DNA from 2 places in the Dysgonomonas termitidis genome. Region 2 is predicted to be linked to the other one. Evidence: riboswitches for the same ligand, from Rfam matches in the RefSeq annotation. Region 2 holds a riboswitch; the other holds the start of a gene.
The links. Region 2 has a riboswitch for cobalamin ahead of ACYQ3L_RS14720 (TonB-dependent receptor). Riboswitches for the same ligand answer to the same signal wherever they lie in the genome.
Positions count from the first base shown of each region.

Region 1: linked by a shared signal. The riboswitch ahead of ACYQ3L_RS12825 (TonB-dependent receptor plug domain-containing protein) and the one ahead of ACYQ3L_RS14720 (TonB-dependent receptor) in region 2 are both predicted to bind cobalamin.

Region 1 is NZ_BAAHYD010000002.1:2,077,750-2,087,810, forward strand. It holds gene ACYQ3L_RS12800 (TonB-dependent receptor plug domain-containing protein) at 1-646, shown strand, start outside; gene ACYQ3L_RS12805 (IS982 family transposase) at 772-1,596, shown strand; gene ACYQ3L_RS12810 (YiiX/YebB-like N1pC/P60 family cysteine hydrolase) at 1,618-2,253, shown strand; gene ACYQ3L_RS12815 (ABC transporter substrate-binding protein) at 2,310-3,443, opposite strand; gene ACYQ3L_RS12820 (DUF5074 domain-containing protein) at 3,455-4,552, opposite strand; gene ACYQ3L_RS12825 (TonB-dependent receptor plug domain-containing protein) at 4,574-6,568, opposite strand; cobalamin riboswitch at 6,680-6,855, opposite strand; gene ACYQ3L_RS12830 (pyridoxal phosphate-dependent aminotransferase) at 7,064-8,266, shown strand; gene ACYQ3L_RS12835 (non-canonical purine NTP diphosphatase) at 8,263-8,844, shown strand; gene ACYQ3L_RS12840 (butyryl-CoA:acetate CoA transferase) at 9,074-10,061, shown strand, end outside.
Region 2 is NZ_BAAHYD010000002.1:2,525,391-2,535,451, forward strand. It holds gene ACYQ3L_RS14695 (cation:proton antiporter) at 1-612, shown strand, start outside; gene ACYQ3L_RS14700 (tetratricopeptide repeat protein) at 660-2,876, shown strand; gene ACYQ3L_RS14705 (family 20 glycosylhydrolase) at 2,976-5,375, opposite strand; gene ACYQ3L_RS14710 (DUF456 domain-containing protein) at 5,539-6,033, opposite strand; gene ACYQ3L_RS14715 (cobyrinic acid a,c-diamide synthase CobB) at 6,090-7,388, opposite strand; cobalamin riboswitch at 7,510-7,819, shown strand; gene ACYQ3L_RS14720 (TonB-dependent receptor) at 7,871-10,048, shown strand; gene ACYQ3L_RS14725 (sirohydrochlorin cobaltochelatase) at 10,058-10,061, shown strand, end outside.

The DNA.
Region 1 (10,061 bases), 450 kb from region 2:
TAAAGCACCTACGCACATCGGCCGGAATGATCTGAAGCCGGAGAAATCGGAATCTCTGGAGTTAGGCATAAAATATAAAGATAATCTCTTCAGTGCATACCTTACAGGCTTTATACAATGGGGTCGGGATATTATCGATTGGGTGAAAGAGAACCCGGCAGATGAAGCATACACTGCATGGAATTTAAGTAAAATAGATACTAAAGGCGTGGAAATGGGAGCTAAATTCCGTATCGGAGATATACTTCCCGCGTTGGGCGGTAAATCATCACTGGCTTTGGATTATATCCGTATGCATCAGGATGGGGATACGAAGGGCCTCATATCTATCTATTCGCTGAACTATTTGCGGGATAAGTTTACGGCAAAATTCAATCATCAGATATATAAAGGACTCTCAGCAGGCTGGTATTTTCGCTTCCAAAAGCGGATGGGCACTTACGAAAAATATGAAAATCTGATAAAAGTGGGTGATGAGCATTATCCTGCATTTTCAACCCTCGACCTGAAATTGAACTATGAATATAAAGATGTGGTATTCAATCTGAATCTGAATAATCTTTATGATACACATTACTTCGATAGGGGAAATATACCTCAGGCCGGCTTTTGGCTAATGGGAGGTATTAGTTATACTTTCAGATAGTAATGCCAAAGAATAGTCAGAACTTTCTTCTATATAATTAATTCAAGTTGCTATTTATAGAATTATCCAATAAAAAAGGTCAATCCCTTAACTTTGCGGTGCTAACACACAAAAAAGGACTGACCATGGTTACAAAAACCATTGCAATATACGTATTTTTTGATGATATATTGAAATCGATGAACCACAAAGAGCCTGAGAGCCGTAAGACCAGTGATGCGGAAATCATTACGGTAGTTCTGATTGCCGCCCAGTATTTTGCAGGCAATATAGAGAAATCCATCTGTTTTGTCCGTTCTACCGGATTGATGCCTCGTATGCTTGGCAAAAGCCGCTTCAACCGCAGGTTGCACAATATAGGAGAATTTCTTAGCCAACTCTTTTTCTATACAGGCCAGGCAATAAAGGGTATGAGCCTTGAGACAACTTATAGCATCGATAGCTTTCCTGTAGAGGTCTGCCATAATATACGCATAAGTAGATCCAGGATTGTCAAAGGGGAACAATACCGAGGTAAATGTGCTTCCAAACGTGTTTATTTTTATGGTTTTAAAGTTCATATGATAGTTACTTCGGATGGTATTCCCGTAGAATTTACCTTTACAGCAGGCGGAATCCATGATATTGACGGTATAAAACAATTGCCGGTCAACCTGCCTGATGGAAGTCAACTTCTGGCTGATTCCGCTTACACTGATTATTTGCTTGAAGACATGCTGGCCGATAATAATATTTATCTGAAAGCTGCCAGGAAAAGTAATTCCACAAAGCCGCATAATCCGTGTATGGAATATCTGATATCTATTCACAGAAAGCGGATTGAAACAGCTTTTAGTGATATTACCAAGTATTTGCCTAAGAAAATTCATGCCGTCACTCAAAAGGGGTTCTTGATTAAACTTATTGCTTTCATTTGGGGATATACTTTTGATAAAATTTACAATCTATAAATAGCAACTTAAATTAATTATATGAAAGCAATATTATTAATGGTTCTCTTTTTATCAGGCATGACCGTGCGTGCTGATGACTTCAGGCTCCAGAGCGGCGATCTGATCTTTCAGGAAGATTGCGCAAATGGAACTGATAATACGATAAAAGCAGTTACCGCCAGTATCGGTGATTACCGGTTTACGCATGTCGGTATCGTTTATATCGATGATAATGACAGTGTCTATGTAATCGAAGCTACTCGTCCCAAAGTCGCAAAGACACCTCTGAATGATTATCTGCATCCCGAGGGAAAAGATTGTTATCCCAAATCGGTCGTAGGACGGCTGAAAGAAGAATACAGTGCCTGTATTCCCGCCGCGTTGAATGAGGGGTTAACCCTTATCGGCAAAGATTATGATGACGGATTTATCTTAGGTAATGATAAGTATTATTGTTCAGAACTTATTTATGATATCTTGTTGAAAGCAAATAATGGCATTCCCGTATTCGCGTTAAATACGATGACTTTCAAATCGCCCGATACAGGCGAAATAACGAAAGGCTGGAAGGAGTATTTCGGAAAGTATAATTTACCGGTTCCCGAAGGTGAACCGGGTATAAATCCGGGAGCTATGTCAAGCTCGGATGTGATCGATATCGTTCATTACTATTAAAGAAAAAGGCTGTGGCAGAAATTCTGATCACAGCCTTTTTACAAACCTATATACATTTACTCTCCTATTTTTTTGTAATATTTCGGCGTATATTCCGGGAAGAGTTCCGGATGGAATATATACGCCATATCTTTCAATATATAATCCGGATGGATGGGCAAATCCTCATAATAACCCGAATATGCTGTATTGCATCCGTATATATTTTTTTCTTTAAATGCCTTGAAATGGGAATATGGCTTATATTCTTTCTCCAGGCTTTGATATGTCATATCTTCAGGCCAGTTATATTTGATTATCCAGAAATCCGCTTCACCCGCCTTGTCTAATACCGATTCGAATGCCAGTGGCATATAAGTTGTCGAGTTGTCATCAGACCAGCAATACGATGCTCCCGAATCGGATAGCATATTTGCCATAAAGCTTTTTCCTCCGGGCATGTTCCATTTGTTCTGATAACGCATATCCGTAAATACGGAAGGACGGTTTGCCGTTCCGGCCACGGCATCTTTAACAGCATTATAATTCTTTTCGGTAATGGCAAAAAGCGAATCGGCCAATTGCTCCTTCCCGATAAATAAGGAATAGTAGCGTATCCATTCGGCACGTCCAAGCGGATGCGATTCTGTATAATCGGTTGTTTCCAGAATGGGGATTCCTGTTTTTTCTATACTTCCGTATGTCCAGCCTTGTATCGGAGTGGCAAATATGGCATCAGGACTGAGCATGATCAATCTCTCTGTGTCAGGTTTACTGGCCATCCCCAGATCGGCGATTGCCCCGCTCTTTACACCATCCTGTATATTGGATAGCTTTATATACTGAGGTTCACACACACCCTTTATCAGATTTACCGCATCCAGTTCGTTCAGGGTAGAACAATGGATGGTGGAGTATGTCGCTACTGTTTCCAAAGGTATTCTTACAATTGTACCTTTGGGAAGGTTTGCCGGTAAATCTTTATTCTTTGCCACAAGGACATATGTTTGCAGCATGCGCGTGGTGTCCCAGGGATCACGCACCGACACGGTGGTATATCCATCATACTTTTTTACCTGAAAGCCTTTGGCATAATAGACAGTATATCCCGTTTGCGGCTTAATATTATCCTGTCCGGCAGGCTTAGGTTTATCGCAGCCCGCCAGGATGAGGATAATAGAAAAGAGTAGTGTGATATTTAGGAATTTCATATTCTATATTATCATTTTACACCTGTAATGAAATATGCTCCCATAGGGTTGATACCTCCGGTACCAAAACCAGTCTTATATGTACCGTCGGCAGAAAAGATATACATATCTCCATTGGTAGAGTAGTCACTTGTAGCAATATATATGTCGCCGTTCGTAGGATTTACTGTAACATTATATGTTTTCGACAGATCAACATTGCCAGGTGCAGTCACAAAGGATTTCTCATTTACTGTGTTTGTTTTCAGATCTAATGATCTCAAGCTAACAACCCTACTTCCGGTATCCCATGATTCACTTACTAAAAATAATTTATCATTATCTTTATTCAAGGCCATTTTATTGGCAATACCTGTACCTAAAGTTGTTAATTTTCCTGTTGATGGCTCATACTTTTGAAGGGCTGATTTTATATTGCCATAATTGCCAAATGATATAATATATACATTTCCATCCTTATCACTTGTTATGTTTGCCGGATTTTGAACCACATCAATTGTTTTGACAGTGAAGCTTTCAAGGTCAATTTCTGAAACAGTTGTTCCATCTCCGTATCCGGAGTTTGCAACATAGAGTTTCTTTTTGGCTATTGTTAATTCTTCCGGGTATGTACCTACTTGTACTTTTTTTGTAATAGTCATACTTGTTGTATCTATCTGAGCAACATATCCATCGAAAAGACTTATGTATACTTTCCCGTCATAAGCAACGCCTTCACGAGGTTTTTGAGGCTGATTCGATTCATTTAGAGGTTCGATAATCTTTAACAACTTGCTGGCTAAATTTGTAACATATATTTTGTTTGACCCTGATGCCAGAATATACATTTTATGACCATAAATGACCATATCGTTCCCTGTATCTCCTATTTTTAGTTCATCATTTTGATTCTCAAACATTTTCTCAGTAAATACTCCTGTGTCGGAACTGTAATAGCCCATTGTTGCATTGTTTTTACCACTGCTTCCCGAGTTGAGAATATACACCCCTGCAGAGGTAATTTCTGGAGCTACCCATGAAGGTGTGATATTATCATCATCAGAATCACAAGAAACAAAGGCAAAAGCCAACATAGAGAGTAACATTCCTTTTACTAAAAACTTTTTCATTTCTATTTTTTATTTAAATGTTTAAAATTTGAACCCGCCGGTTATTTTAAATGATCGCCCCGGCATGGGGTAATATGCGATTATATCATAATTTTCGTTCCAGATATTCAACAGGTTGCCTTGCAGATAACAGTCATAACCTTTTATTCTTAGCTTTTTATATAGGGAGATACTATGGTCGGAGTATCCGTCGATACGGTTATCCTTAATATTCTGTATATTAAAATAACGCTTGTTTGCTGCAACAACAGAGTATGAAAAATTTACCCATGGATTATTGAAGCCTACCGTTATCGCTCCCGAATGTTTTGGGGTGTATTGTATCTGGTTTTTGTATGTTTTGCTGTTATTGGGGTCAGTCATATCCAGCGCTTCCATATAGCTGTATGAGCCGCTGATATCCACATCCATTTTGTCGCACAGTGAGATGTTTGTCGCCAGTTTCAGATCCATACCTTTTATCCGTACTTTTCCCAGATTAGTGCTACTTGCCATAAAGGGATATGGTATTATGATAATTTTATCCCTCACATTATTATAATACACGTCTAAAGATGCATTCACGTAATTGAGAACGTCGGAAATGCTACCTACCCATGTTGCACCCATATTGAATTGGCGTGCCAGTTCGGGATTTAGCTTCTTCGATATAGAAGAATAGTATAATTCGGTGAAAGTCGGTACACGAAACAATTCTTTATATGACACCCTGAAACGCAGATTTGTTGCATCGAAAGGCTGATACGAAGCGCTGATTGTAGGTGTCAGTCTCTTATAAGTGTTATTGTCGCTATTGTTCTTCACCTCTTCTGATATATATGTTGCCAGCAGGCTTGCAGTGGCAGTAAATTGTTTAATGTCATATTTTGCTGCTATCCCGGTAAGTGAGTTATACCGCTTAGGGTAGGGAAGGTTGTCCGCAAAGGTAGCCATGTCGTTATTGAGCGTATTATAGCTCAGATCTTCTGCCAAAGAAGCCGAAAAGTTATTGTTTATCGTATATAACAATGCATTGGAAAGGTATATTTCATGCTGCTTGTAACGATTCGTTTTCCTGTCGCTCAGTTCTTCTATTACATATCGTGTAAACGTATAGTCATATTTGGCTTGTGATCTGAATTTGAGCTTAGGGCTGAATGTAGTATTGTACATCATCTGGGTAAAAAAATTCTTATCCCAGAGACGCTCGGCCGCATAATCGTTTGCGATAGTTACGTTTCCGGGCAATCCACGTTCCGAATCAAAATAATAGACTTTAGTGCGTAGATCACCGGATTTACCGAAATTATTGAAGATATTTATTTCTGTTCTGAAGATATCCACATCGCTGTTCTTTCTTTTACGGTCAGGTAACAGTTTATCGTCTTCCTGTTTGAAAGGATAATTACCATCGGCACGTTGCCAGCTCCCGTTAGCTGATATGGCAAAAGAATTGCTTATTTTATGCGAATAATCGAGGACAGGATTGAATAACCCGAACGAGCCTGTTGTTATTCTTGTTTTACCCTCGTGGTTATGCTCATTAAACGAAGGAATAGCTGTTTGCAGATTAAGTACTCCGGCAGAACCCAGTACCCTTGCTGTTTGAAATATATCATCTGACTGACTTATGCTGAGCGATACGGCAGATATGTTATCCAAAGCAAATCGGCCTATATCCACCTGTCCGGATAGTACGTTACTGACAGTGATTCCATCATAACTGATCGCTGTATGTTCCGCTCCCATTCCCCGTATAGCAACTGTTTTTAGTCCGCCGATACCTCCATAATCTTTGAGTACGACACCATTAAAGCGGCGTACAACGTCAGATACCGATTGCAATCCTTGCTCTGTAATAGACTCTGTAGTAATGACTTGAAGCGGTGTCGTTGAGCGGGCAGCCGAGGGTTTTATATGTGCAGATACTTCTACCTCCGATAGTTTTTGTGTCTTGATACTATCATTTGTTTGGGCCAGTAAGGATGTACAAGCTAAAGAACAAAAAAATAAAAAGGTAGAAAATAAAATTCTCATCTATGCAAAATATATCTTTTAGTATAATTGCAGCATCCGATAAGAACAAAGAAAAAGAAAGGTAGTTGGATTTCTTTTACGCATGTTTCTTAAGCCTTATTCCTCGAAAGCTGTCGAAAATATTACTTTGCAGGTCTTCTGACTCGCTCTTGTTCATATCACCTTCCCGTTTTGCAACAGTGGTATTTTGATACAAACATTCCCAGAGCTTACAGCAGCGGGTCTGTTCAGGATTTACACCTGATTCCCTTTTCATCCTTAATGGAACAAAGTAGCGCAAAGATACACAATATTATAGAAGATTTACTTTTTTGAGATAATTATTTGTAAAGAGTATCATCGTGCTTACCAAGAATAAGGAAGAGCAGAGATGAAAAATAAGTAAAGCGGGTGAATGAAAGGTGCTACAAATTCGTCGCCTATAACTTATAACTCATAAGTAAAATTCGTATATTTGCGCCTTGTTGAAAATAAAATATATATTATAATAGCATTATGCCACATATTTCGCAGCGAGGAATAGAAATGCCGAATTCTCCCATCAGGAAATTGGCTCCATTGTCCGACTCGGCTAAAGCCAGGGGTTTGAAAGTATATCATCTGAATATCGGACAGCCCGATCTACCTACTCCCGAAGAAGCGCTTGAAGCGATACGCAATATCGACCGCACTATACTGGAGTATAGTCCCAGCGACGGATACCGTTCTTACCGTGAGAAACTGGTTGGTTATTATGCAAAGTATAATATAAATGTATCGGCTGACGATATAATTATTACTACCGGAGGGTCGGAAGCTGTATTGTTCGCATTTCTGGCCTGCCTCAATCCGGGTGACGAAATTATTGTTCCGGAGCCTGCTTATGCCAATTATATGGCCTTTGCCGTATCAGCCGGAGCCATTATCCGCACAGTATCCTCTTCTATTGAAGAAGGGTTTGCTTTGCCGCCAATTGAAAAGTTCGAAGAACTGATAAATGAGCGTACAAAAGGAATTATGATATGTAATCCGAATAACCCGACAGGATATTTATATTCGCGTGCCGAGATGAATCAGATAAAGCATCTGGTGCAGAAGCATGATCTTTATTTATTTTCGGATGAGGTATACCGTGAGTTTATTTACACCAATTCACCATATATTTCGGCTTGTCACCTTGTCGGTATCGAGGATAATGTGGTGCTGATAGATTCGGTTTCGAAGAGATACAGTGAGTGCGGTATCCGTATCGGTGCATTGATTACTAAAAATAAGGAATTACGCAAGACCCTTATGAAATTCTGTCAGGCGCGCCTGAGTCCTCCGCTTATCGGCCAGATTGCGGCAGAGGCATCTTTGGATGCAAGTCCTGATTATCTTCGTGATACCTACGATGAATATGTGGAAAGACGTAAGTTCCTTATCGACCGCCTGAACCGTATACCGGGAGTATATTCACCTATCCCTATGGGTGCATTTTATACCGTTGCACGCCTTCCGGTAGATGATGCCGACGAATTTTGCGCGTGGTGCCTGTCCGATTTTGAGTACGAAGGACAGACTGTTTTTATGGCTCCCGCTTCAGGTTTTTATACAACACCGGGATTGGGAAAAAATGAAGTACGCATAGCCTATGTACTCAATAAAGAAGATCTGGGAAATGCGCTTACAGTATTAGAAAAAGCATTGGAAACCTATAATGCGCTGAAAAATAAATGAAAAGAAAGCTTGTATTCGCTACAAACAACGCTCATAAACTGGAAGAGGTTAGGGAGGTTGTAAAAGATAAATTTGAAATACTCAGCCTTAAAGATATTGGTTGCCACGAAGATATAGCCGAACCGGGCGAGACCCTGGAAGAAAATGCTTTGATAAAAGCCCGCTATGTGAAAGAGAAATACGGTTACGACAGTTTCGGTGATGACACGGGGCTTGAAGTTGAAGCCTTGAATGGTGCGCCGGGCGTGTATTCGGCCCGTTATGCCGGAGATGGGCATGATGCTAAAGCCAATATTAAAAAACTTCTGGCTAATCTGGATGGCGTTACAAATCGTAAAGCCCGTTTCAGATCTGTTATAGCATTGATTCTGGATGGAAAGGAATATCTTTTTGACGGGAAAATCGACGGTGAAATAATCTCAGAAGAAAAAGGTACTGCCGGATTTGGTTATGATCCGGTGTTTATGCCCGACGGATACACAGCGACATTTGCCGAATTAGGAAGCGATGTTAAAAATAATATAAGCCACCGTGCACTGGCTGTGAAAGCTTTGTGTAGTTTTTTGGAAGGTATCTGATTTTATAAGTACAGCCTGCAAGGACGATTTCCTTTTGTTTATGCATATTGTTTTCGTTAGAGATGAAAACCTTTATTTTTTTGAATAACAGCACTAAATTGCAGTCTTTGAATTTTTAATGATTTAAAATAGCACATCAGATATTTATTTTGTACTTTTGCAGCGCGAAAGCGAAACACATATGAAAATCAACTTAATAACTTATATAAATCATACATTTTAAAAAACAATGGCTTTAAAATTTATGACTGCTGAAGAGGCAGCCGCACTTATCAACAACAACGACAATGTGGGATTTAGCGGTTTTACGCATGCAGGATGTCCCAAAGTAGTACCCGGATTTATTGCAAAACGCGCCGAAGAAGAACATGCAAAGGGCAACCCTTTCAAAATAAATGTGTTCACCGGAGCATCTACAGGAGATAAGTTAGACGGGGTCTTAACCAGGGCGAAAGCTATTAACTTCCGGGCACCTTATCAGACAAACAAAAGCATGCGCGAAGCAATCAATAACGGAGAAATCAAATATTGCGATTTGCACCTTTCCACTATGGCTCAGGATATCCGTTACGGGTACTACGGAAAAGTAGACTACGCCATCGTAGAAGCATGTGAAGTTACAGAGAACGGTGAAATAGTCCCTACATGTGGTGTCGGTATCTCTCCTACAGTAAGCCGTCTGGCAAAAAAAGTCATTGTAGAACTAAATGAATGGAATCCGAGGGCAATGCGTGGAATGCACGATATTCCCGAACCTCAGGACCCGCCTACACGTGAAGATATTCCGGTATACGGTGTACATGACCGCGTAGGTAAAGACCATATAAAAGTAGATCCTGATAAAATAATCGTTGTAAGAACCAACGAACCGAATGAAGGCAGCGGCTTTGCTCCCGTAGATGAAGTAACTGCGAAAATCGGAGAAAATGTAGCTAATTTCTTTATTAAGGAAATGGCGGAAGGCCGTATGCCGAAAACATTCCTGCCTGTACAGTCGGGTGTGGGCAATATAGCGAATGCTGTGCTAGCAGCCATGGGCGAAAGCAAGGAAATTCCTGATTTTGATGTTTATACCGAGGTTATCCAGGATGCCGTTATAGGGCTGATGGAATCGGGACGTGTTAAATTTGCAAGCGGCTGTTCATTGACAGTAAGTAATCCTTGCATCGAGCATATATACCAGAATCTGGACTTTTTCAAAGAAAGGATCGTGTTGC
Region 2 (10,061 bases):
AACAGTGTTGCCAAGATTGCAAACAAAGGAGAGTATGACTTTCTGCTGATCGGTTATCAAGGCTCTGTTTTATCAGATAATGTTTTGGGGCGTTTCCTCGGCTTCTCTAACAGGATACTTCATCTACCTAATTATTTACTTACAAAATTAGGGAACCAGAAAAAATGGAGCCGCATGCTGCTGGCACCCCTCGACGAAGGACAAAGGACCATTGTTTCCAAGAGCGATATGCCGGTTGGCATATTTGTTGATAGAGGTATAGATAAAGGACTGGTAAGTATGAGGAATATATTTGTTCCCATACTCGACGAGGACGACATCTTTGTAGGAAGTTTTATGGAACGGCTGGCTGAAAACTCATATGTGCGCATCACTCTTTGGGATGCCATCGGACTGATGGATACTTCGATGGATTTTATAAAATCCGTTCGCGCTATTAAGGCTATAAACCCTTATCTGTTCCAACTTTGGAACAATAATATTCCTATCGATAGTGATATTCTGAAGAAGCAGGATCTGATAATGATCAGCCTCAATAGCTGGAAGGAACTGGATAGCAGAAACCCTAAACTGATGAAAGATGCACCGTCCACTTTAGTCCTTACTAATTAATTGCCGGGACTCTGGTAAACTTGTAACTTATAACTCGTAACTAAAGTATGAATAGCCGCGACATAATTTCATTAAAGAAAGATATTCTTCAAAACCTGTCAAAAAGACAGTTAAAAGATGCCTTTGAGTCATTAATGAAACTGACAATAAATACGCAGGACTGGAAAATTACTGAAACACTCAGTGAACTGGAGACAAACTATAAATTTATGCTCCATTACCTTTTTGAAGGGGTTGAAGACCCTGAGCGGGAGAGTGTGTATCATAACTTATTGCGTTCATTATATGAACTGGCGGATGATTCGGCTGATGAGTTACTCAGAATCGAGTCTTCGAACGTCTTTTACGAAAAACTTCGTGTCAATGCACTGAAAAGTGGTACAATATCCGACTATACTTCACAACTAAAAGATGTGGCCGACTCTATTGCCCTGATTGATCTACTCGAAGACGGTGAAGAGAAAACAAATAGGAAACGTGAGCTGGCTGTAAAACGTGAACGGATAGCATCCGACATGTTCAATATGGTATTCGTCTCGCCGCGCTCCGATGTGAATGACTTTAATAACTATATTTCGTTTATAAATAATTTCGACCTGCCTGTACGTGAAAAAAGCCTGTTCCTGTCGGCGGTTACTTTGAGTCTGTTTCATCGTTTCGATTTCCGCAAAATACAGGTCTTGATGCAGGCTTCAGTTTCAGAAAATATACAACTGAGGGCCAGGGCAATCGTGGGTCTGGTCGTAGTAATGCAAATGTATGACGTGCGCTGGCCGTTATACCCCGAATTGCAGAATCAACTGGATATACTCTCCGAAAAGCCGGAGTTCCGGAAAGCCGTATTAAGAACTATCATACAACTTATCCGTTCGCGGGAAACAGAGCAGATAACCAAAAAGATCAAGGAAGAAATACTTCCTGAGATGATGAAATTCAATAATCTGGCGGGAAGGAAACTCAATATGGATGAACTGATGGGAGGCGATACCGACTTCTCTGAAAAGAATCCCGAATGGCAAAAAGAATTGGAAGAATCCGGCCTGGGCAAAAAATTACAGGAATATTCCAATCTGCAGATGGAAGGAGCAGACGTATTCCACTCTACATTTTCGGGATTAAAGAATTTTTCATTCTTCTCCGATATAGGCAACTGGTTTCTGCCATTTGATCCTTCATACTCTGAATTTTCCACCCTATTCCCTGAAGAAAAGAAAAGCGCCCTGTTACAGGCTGCTGTAGTGGATTCGGGACATATGTGCAATTCCGATAAATATTCATTCTGTCTGAGCCTTCTGCAAATTCCGGCGGCTCAGCGTGAAATGATGCTCGGACGTATGGGGGCTGAATCGGAAGAGATAAAACAGTTGCAAAAGGAGGCCAAGGAAATGAATCCTGCAGTAGATGAAGAAGTGGTGTCGAATCAGTATATCCAGGATTTGTACCGTTTTTTCAAACTGAATCCTTCCCGAAACAGTTTCTATGATATATTCAGGCTGAGTCTCAATTTCTATGATAAGAAATCGATAGCCCCGCTTATATCAAACATAGAAGATATGAAGAAAATAGCACTGTATTGTTTCGAAAAAAATAATTTTGGTGAAGCCCTTGATATCTTCAACCGGCTTATAGCTATCGACGATAAGAGTGATGATATATGGCAGAAGATCGGTTATTGCCGGCAAATGATTAATGATCTGGACGGTGCTCTCGATGCTTATCTGCAAGCAGATTTACTCAAACCTGATAATTCATGGATAATCAAACGTATTGCCCAATTGTACCGTTCGCAGAAACAACCCGAACTATCACTGGAATATTATAAGAAAGCGGCGAAACTGACCCCCGATAATATAAATATAGAATTGAATATCGGTCATTGCTATCTGGAACTGAACGACTACGAACAGGCGTTAAATACTTATTTCAAAGTAGAATTGCTCGACAGTAAAGGGACAAAAGCCCAGCGTCCGATTGCATGGACAGCTTTCCTGCAAAAAAAATATGATCTGGCTCAAAAATACTACATCCGGATATTGGCGGGCAAGCCGACAGTGCATGATTATCTGAATGCCGGACATGTGGAACTATGTATGGGAAACAAAAAGAAATCAATCGAATATTATAAGCAGGCTTTGTATCAGGACAATGATTTTGAATTGTTCCAGATGCTTTTCGATGCTGACAGAGTCACTCTTATCAATCACGGTGTAGACGGGCGGATATTTCCTTTTTTATTCGATCAGGTGAAATACGGAATGGGATAAGTTGGCTGTTTTATAGGCTGTCGCATTTAGCTGAAAGAATATAGAAAAGCCTCTGGAGAAATATATCTCCAAAGGCTTTCAAAATCTAACTGAAAATTTTTATTTAAAATAAGAAGCATCCATAAGAACAAATTCCGGCTGGTCGGCCTTGCGTATCGAAAGCATTACCGGGTCCCATTGAGTAGGCCATCCTCCGAATATTGCTCCCAATCTTATTATCTTGATAGCATGAGCGCCTTTTGCCAGAGCGATGGATTTGTTGCTACGGGAGAAACGGCGGGCAGTGCCATTATTATCCTTCTCATTAGAGATTAAATATGTACCGTCGATCCAGAATTCACTATCTGTATTGAAATAATATATTCCATCCTCAGGGATATTGATATAGCCGGTCAGGATATGGGAATAGAAATCGTCGGCATATACTTCCACATAGTTTTTAACTCTGTATTTGGCATCCAGAGGTGTGGCTATCTGTTCGGTTTCAGCCGGTGTTTTACCATTCAGCTCAGCAACCGTTCTTGCGTATCCTTTGTAATATTCTGCTTTTAGCCCGGGTTTAGCATCTTTCTCCTTTTCTACCGCAGGGGCGTATGTCTGTTTTTCTATTGTAATAGTGCGTACAGGGCTCATTTTATCGGAAAGTAGTACCGAACGTATTTTCAGTGTCGTATTTTCAGTGAATGTCAACGGTTTTGTAAATACTTCCGATTTTAGTGTAGGTTCACTGCCGTCTGTCGTATAAACCATTCTGGCCGGTTCGGTTGTCTTGAAGTCAAGTGTTGCCTGATCTGTAAATGCTACGAAATTACACGAGAATGGCGCACTGACAGAGTCACCCCAGTATTTTATCGTATAAGGGCCTTTATCCTCCGGCATAGGTATGTAGTAATTGATTCCGTGCATATCGAGACGTACACGTTGGTTGTCGATACGTCGTTCAAAATCTTCATAGTTCTTATTTTCCTTTGCGGACCATGTCAATTCAGACAGGGCTATAGCGCGCGGATACATGTCGAGTTCCATCTCCTCACCGGTATAATTATATTCGTTCCACATATTCGCCTGAGCTCCAAGTATGTGATGTCTCTTGTCATCGGCAATTGATTCAGGAACGGGTTCGTAATTATATACCTTCTTCAAAGTCAGAAGTCCGCCTATAGTTACTGTCTGAAGATTAGCATCTCCTTGATATTTATCCACATACAGCCATGCTCCCGGGGTCATAATTACATCATGTCCCATATTTGCCGAAGCGATACCGCCTTCTTCTCCCCGCCAACTCATTACAGTTGCAGATGGAGCAAGTCCGCCTTCGAGTATCTCATCCCAGCCTATCATTTTTTTGTTGTGTTTCAACAGAACTTTTTCTATCCGCTGAACGAAGTAGCTTTGAAGCATCTCTTCCGCACTGTGTTCTTTATTGCCTTTCAATCCAAGTTCCCTGATACGGGCCTGGCACTTAGGGCATTTTTCCCAGCGTATTTTCGGACATTCATCGCCGCCGATATGGAAATATTCACTTTCGAACAAAGGAACTACTTCGGCAATCACATCTTCAAGAAACTGAAATACTGAATCGTTTCCTGCACAGAAAACATCATTTGCAACACCCCAGATGTTACGCACTTCGATTGGTTTTCCGGTGCATGATAATTCCGGATAAGCATGTAATGCCGCCACAGCATGACCGGGAAGTTCTATTTCGGGTATCACTTCTATAAACCGTTCTTTGGCATAGGCTACTACTTCTTTCACCTGTTCCTGCGTGTAGAAGAACGGTCCATAGGTATTTCCTTCACCTTCGGTACGGACAGATCCCATTTCAGTCAGTTTAGGGTATTTCTTTATCTCGATGCGCCAACCCTGGTCTTCTGTCAGATGCCAGTGGAATTTATTGATTTTAAACATAGCCAGTACATCCAGTTGCTTCTTGAGAAAGTCTACATCGACAAAGTGCCGGCATACATCGAGATGTTGACCTCGGTATTTGAAACGGGGTTCATCTTTCACTGTCACGGCCGGAATATTCCAGGCTATGTTTTTTACCAGAGTAGGGCTTTCTATTTCGGCCGGTAGCAATTGCATAACCGTTTGCATACTGTAGAATAATCCCTGAGGTGTTTTTGCCTGTATGTCTATGCCCTGATTAGTTATGTCTAATGTATATCCTTCGTCGTTGACATCCAGTTCAGGAGTGATACTCAGATCGATATAGCCGGAAGCCGGTTTATCTTTTACCGTTTTGATATCGTAGCCTGTCGAAGCCTTTATCTTTGCGGAAAAATAAGCAGCGACCTTATCTATATCTGCATTACCGGAGACGAAAACTATACTTTTTGAAAGTTTAAAAGTATCCTCCTTTTGTGTCAGTTCTAGCGGGATAGGAGTAATGTTTATACCTTGGTTGTAGGGTTTCTCCACAGTTGGTTCCGTTTCGCTGCACGATGTTATCAGCACCATAGCTGCCAGAGAAAACAAAGGAACGAGTTTTTTCATTAGCATAATGATTTAATTTTAATTAAAGGTTCTCTATAATACATACAAATATAAGCATCGTTTAGCTTAGTTGTATTTTAAAACTGTTAATTAACATTTGGAAAGTATACCGTCTCAAATGTTAAAACCTGAGAAGGCTACCTATACAGACTCTATAAAAGCTTCAGAAAAAGATACCAATTACCTCTTTAAAAAAGTAAAAAGCAAGAATGAAAGCTACAGCCAGTTTCATTACTGTTCCGGCCATAAATCCAATGAAGGCTCCAAATCCGGCTTTAAGAGCGGGTTTCGGTTCTTTGCCGTCTATCAGTTCTCCGATGAAAGCTCCTAGAAATGGGAAAAGGATGATACCGAAGGGTTGAAGAAAGAACAGACCGAAGATAATTCCTATTGCACTACCCCAAATACCTTTCTTTCCTCCGCCGAATTTCTGGGTACCCCATATAGGGATATAAAAATCCAGTATCTGTACAATGATGACAACAATGGCCCATATGATTAGAAACCGGGAGGAAAATTCAACCTTCGATGTGAGGTGTAACAGGAAAATACCTGCATAACTGAGCGGAATGCCCGGCAATACGGGTACGATACAGCCGATTATACCCGTGATAATGAGTATCGCGCCTATTATGGTAAGAATAATATCTATAGCCATCCGTTATATATTTCTACAAATATAGTAACTAAATGGATGCCTAATAGTCACCGGTTTTAAAATAAGTCCATCAGGTTATCCATATCTGCCCAGTACAGATGCGTGTAACCTGCGATGACATTCTTATAGCGCAATAGTTTGGTATCTGTGGGTTGCCCTTTGGCTGTGTATTGTTGTACAACGCTTTGTTGTTCGCTTTTTATGGAAGAATAGTGGAATTCGTGTCCTTTGAGTAATACGCCGTTATATTCGAATTGCCTGTAACCCAGTTTGAGCCTCATATTCTCCATTGTGGCTTTTTGGTCGAAAATATTTACCATCGCGTATTCAGTACCGTCTTCATCGGAAATGGATGATGAAAGGTACATCATGCCACCACATTCGGCGAGTGCTTTACCTCCGGCTTCAACGTAATGGCAGATACTGTCCTGCATCGTCCGGTTATTATTTAATTCGCTAAGATATAACTCCGGGTATCCTCCGGGCAGATAGACAAAATCAGATTCAGGCAGATGCTTGTCGTGCAGCGGGCTGAAATAAGACACAGCGCCTATCCTTTTCAGGTATTCCATATTTTCATGATACATGAAGTTAAAAGCCGCATCACGGGCTACGCTTATCCTTAACCCCTGTAAGGGTACGTTAATTTCTTTTATTACTCCTGCATCCGATTCTCTTTTTGCTGTAACGGACAGTAGCCTGTCTATGTCTATATGTTTTTCTATCAGGGCAGCAGCCTTGTCGGCGAAATCATCGAAGCGGTATTGTTCGTCGATATTCAATCCCAAATGGCGGGACGGTATTTCTATATCAGTATTTTTAGGCAGATAGCCCAATGGCTCAAGTCCTGCATCGTGGCAGGCATCTTTTAAGAAATTGTAGTGGCTTTCGGAAGCTACAAAATTGAATATGACGCCTGTAATATTTATCTTATCGGAGAAATTCTTGAAGCCATAGAGCAGGGCCGCTGCCGAATAGGCCATCGATTTTGCATTCAGGACTAATATGACAGGTATATCCAGTTTCTCTGCTATTTGCGCGCTGCTTCCATTCATGCGGTCGTATCCATCGAATAGCCCCATGACACCTTCGGTGATACAGACATCTTTATCCGACGAATATTTATTATACAAATACTTTATATGGCTTTCCGACGATAAGAACAGGTCGAGATTGACAGATTCCTTTCCTGCCGCCAGGACGTGATATTTCGTATCTATATAATCCGGCCCGCATTTAAAGGGTTGTATGTTCAGCCCTCTGTTCCGGAGTGCTCTTAATAAACCTAAAGTAACTGTAGTTTTACCGGAGCCGGAAGCTATCGCCGAGATAAGGAAATTGGATGTATATGTCATGATTCTTCTTTTTCTTCAGCAAAAGTATAAAATATGGGATATGAAACCCGTATCGGTGTATAGAAAATAATATACTTGCAAATTATTTCCTTAAATACTTTTTTCTGATATTTAAAAAAATTAACTTTGCTGCCGCTAAGGTGATGTAAACAGACATCCGTCTTTTACATAAAAAGGGAATCCGGTTAAATTCCGGAACAGTGCCCGCTACTGTAAGCTCTATTCAGTTAACAGTTAACAGTCATCAGTTAACAATGTTTCTGAAAAAAGTCTTTGAACAAGACCAAATACCACTGATTGAAAGTTATCATGCATCAGTCAACTGTTATCAATTCTTTGTTGACTGTTAACTGCTCACTGTTAACTGAATGTCGGGAAGGCCGTTCAGAGATGGAGTAAGTCAGGAAACCTGCCTAGCATACAATAAATTAAATATTCTCGGGGCCAAGAATATAATTACTAACATTATACTTCGCATTTTAATGAGAAAAAAAGTATTGGTTACAGCCATCCTGTGCTGTATTGTAAGCATGGCATTTGCCCAAATGACCTTAAAGGGAAAAGTCGTGGATGAAAATGAGAACCCTGTTGCGGGTGCCAGTGTATGGATCGAATACACCACACTGGGAACTTCGACGGACGAGAACGGAGAGTTTAGTTTGCAGAGAGTACCCGAAGGAAAACACACTTTAAGAGCATCTGCTCTCGACTACAATGGAGATAAGATTGATGTTGCTTCATCCCGGGGTGATATCTTATTTATCTTAAGGAAATCACCTCTAAAGTTAAATGAAGTAGTAATTACAGGTACAGGTACGCACAACAGACTAAAGAATACCCCTGTAGCAATGGATATGATTACCAAAAAGGAACTGGAGAATATCAATATTCCCACATTCGATAATGCCATGATGGCTGTCAGCCCGTCATTTTCTTTCATGACCACGGCTATGGGTTCTTATATGCAGATGAACGGATTAAGTAATCGTTATATACTTGTATTGGTAGATGGGAAAAAGCTTGCAGGAGATGTGTCGGGTAATACAGACCTGTCGCGGATAAACATGAAGAATGTAAAGCGTATAGAGGTGCTTAAAGGTGCGGCATCGGCATTATACGGATCGGAAGCAATGGGAGGAGTTATTAATATTATTACTGAAAATCCTAAAGAGTCAGTATTTATCACATCCGATACCCGTTATGCCGGATATGGACAATTTTCACAGGCTATAAACGCTGATGTAAATTACAAATGGTTTTCATCTTCAACATCCTTTCAGCGTAACCAGAGCGATGGCTGGCAGTTAAACACGCAGGAGACATCGGGTGATAAGCTGATAGATACAGATAAAATGGCCGTGAATACAAATTATTCTGATGTGGTGAGCCAGAAATTCACTGTGAGGCCGAATAAATCCCTAAGCATATACGCAGAAGGAAGCCTCTATGACAAGAAGCTGAAAAGGCCTGTATCGTCATATGCGTATGATATGAAATATGAAGATTATAATATAAGTGCGGGAGCAAGGTATCTCCTTAAAGATCTGGCTGTAATCACACTGGATTTATATACCGACAATTTTGAATATTACCGTGAATATATCAAGGATGATGGTAATTATAAAAACGGGGATGAATCGAAGGAAAGAAGACAGAAATATTATGACGCTAACCTGAAAGGCATATTCAGCTTAGGTAAATACAATCGCCTTTCGGTAGGAACGCAATATCAGTTGGATTATATTGAAAGTCAGTCGGATACAAAAGATGGTTCGAGAGATGTATATACATATTCGGTATATGCGCAGGATGAGATAAAGCTGCTGGATAGCAGGCTGCAATTCGTGCCCGGCTTCCGCTATGTTTATAATGAAGCATTTGGAAATAGGTTTACGCCGAAGTTGTCGGGAATGTATTCACTCGATCATTTCAATTTCAGGGCGTCTTATTCGGCCGGATTCCGCGCTCCGGATATGAAAGAATTATATACAAGAACCATAACGCGTTCTACACTAAGTCTTGGTAATTCCGGTCTGAAGCCGGAATCATCCAATTATTACTCATTGAATACCGAATATCACAACGATTTTCTGACAGTCTCTGTTACAGGATATATCAATCGGATAAAGAATATTATCCAGACAAGGGATGTTACCGAAACGATAACCCAAGATGAAAAGAATGAAGGGATAAAGAAAAAACAGGAATACACCAATTCATCCAGAGCCCGTGTAAACGGATTCGAAACCTCCGTGAATTCATACCTTGGTGCGGGACTCAGTATAGGGCTGGGTTATAGTTATGTAAATTCCAAGGATTACGATACAGGTAAGCCGTTGGTGCGTTCCAGCAAGCATATCGGTACAGGAAATGTAAACTGGAATAAAAAATGGTGGATTGTAGATTCGAACATAAACTTTAACGGACGGATACAAAGCAGCCGTTATATGGGAGATAAAGATCCCGCGCGCGCATATAATCAATGGAACGTGGCGACCCGCCATCGTTTGAAGAATTTCAACGGTTTTGTTGTAGAACCGGGCTTCGGTATCGAAAATATTTTTGATTTCGTGGACGACAAGCCTTTCGGGGCAAATTACGCTACACTGTCCCCCGGACGGGTCTTTTATGTGAGTTTGTCTCTAAAGTTCAGTAAATAATCTGGATATATGA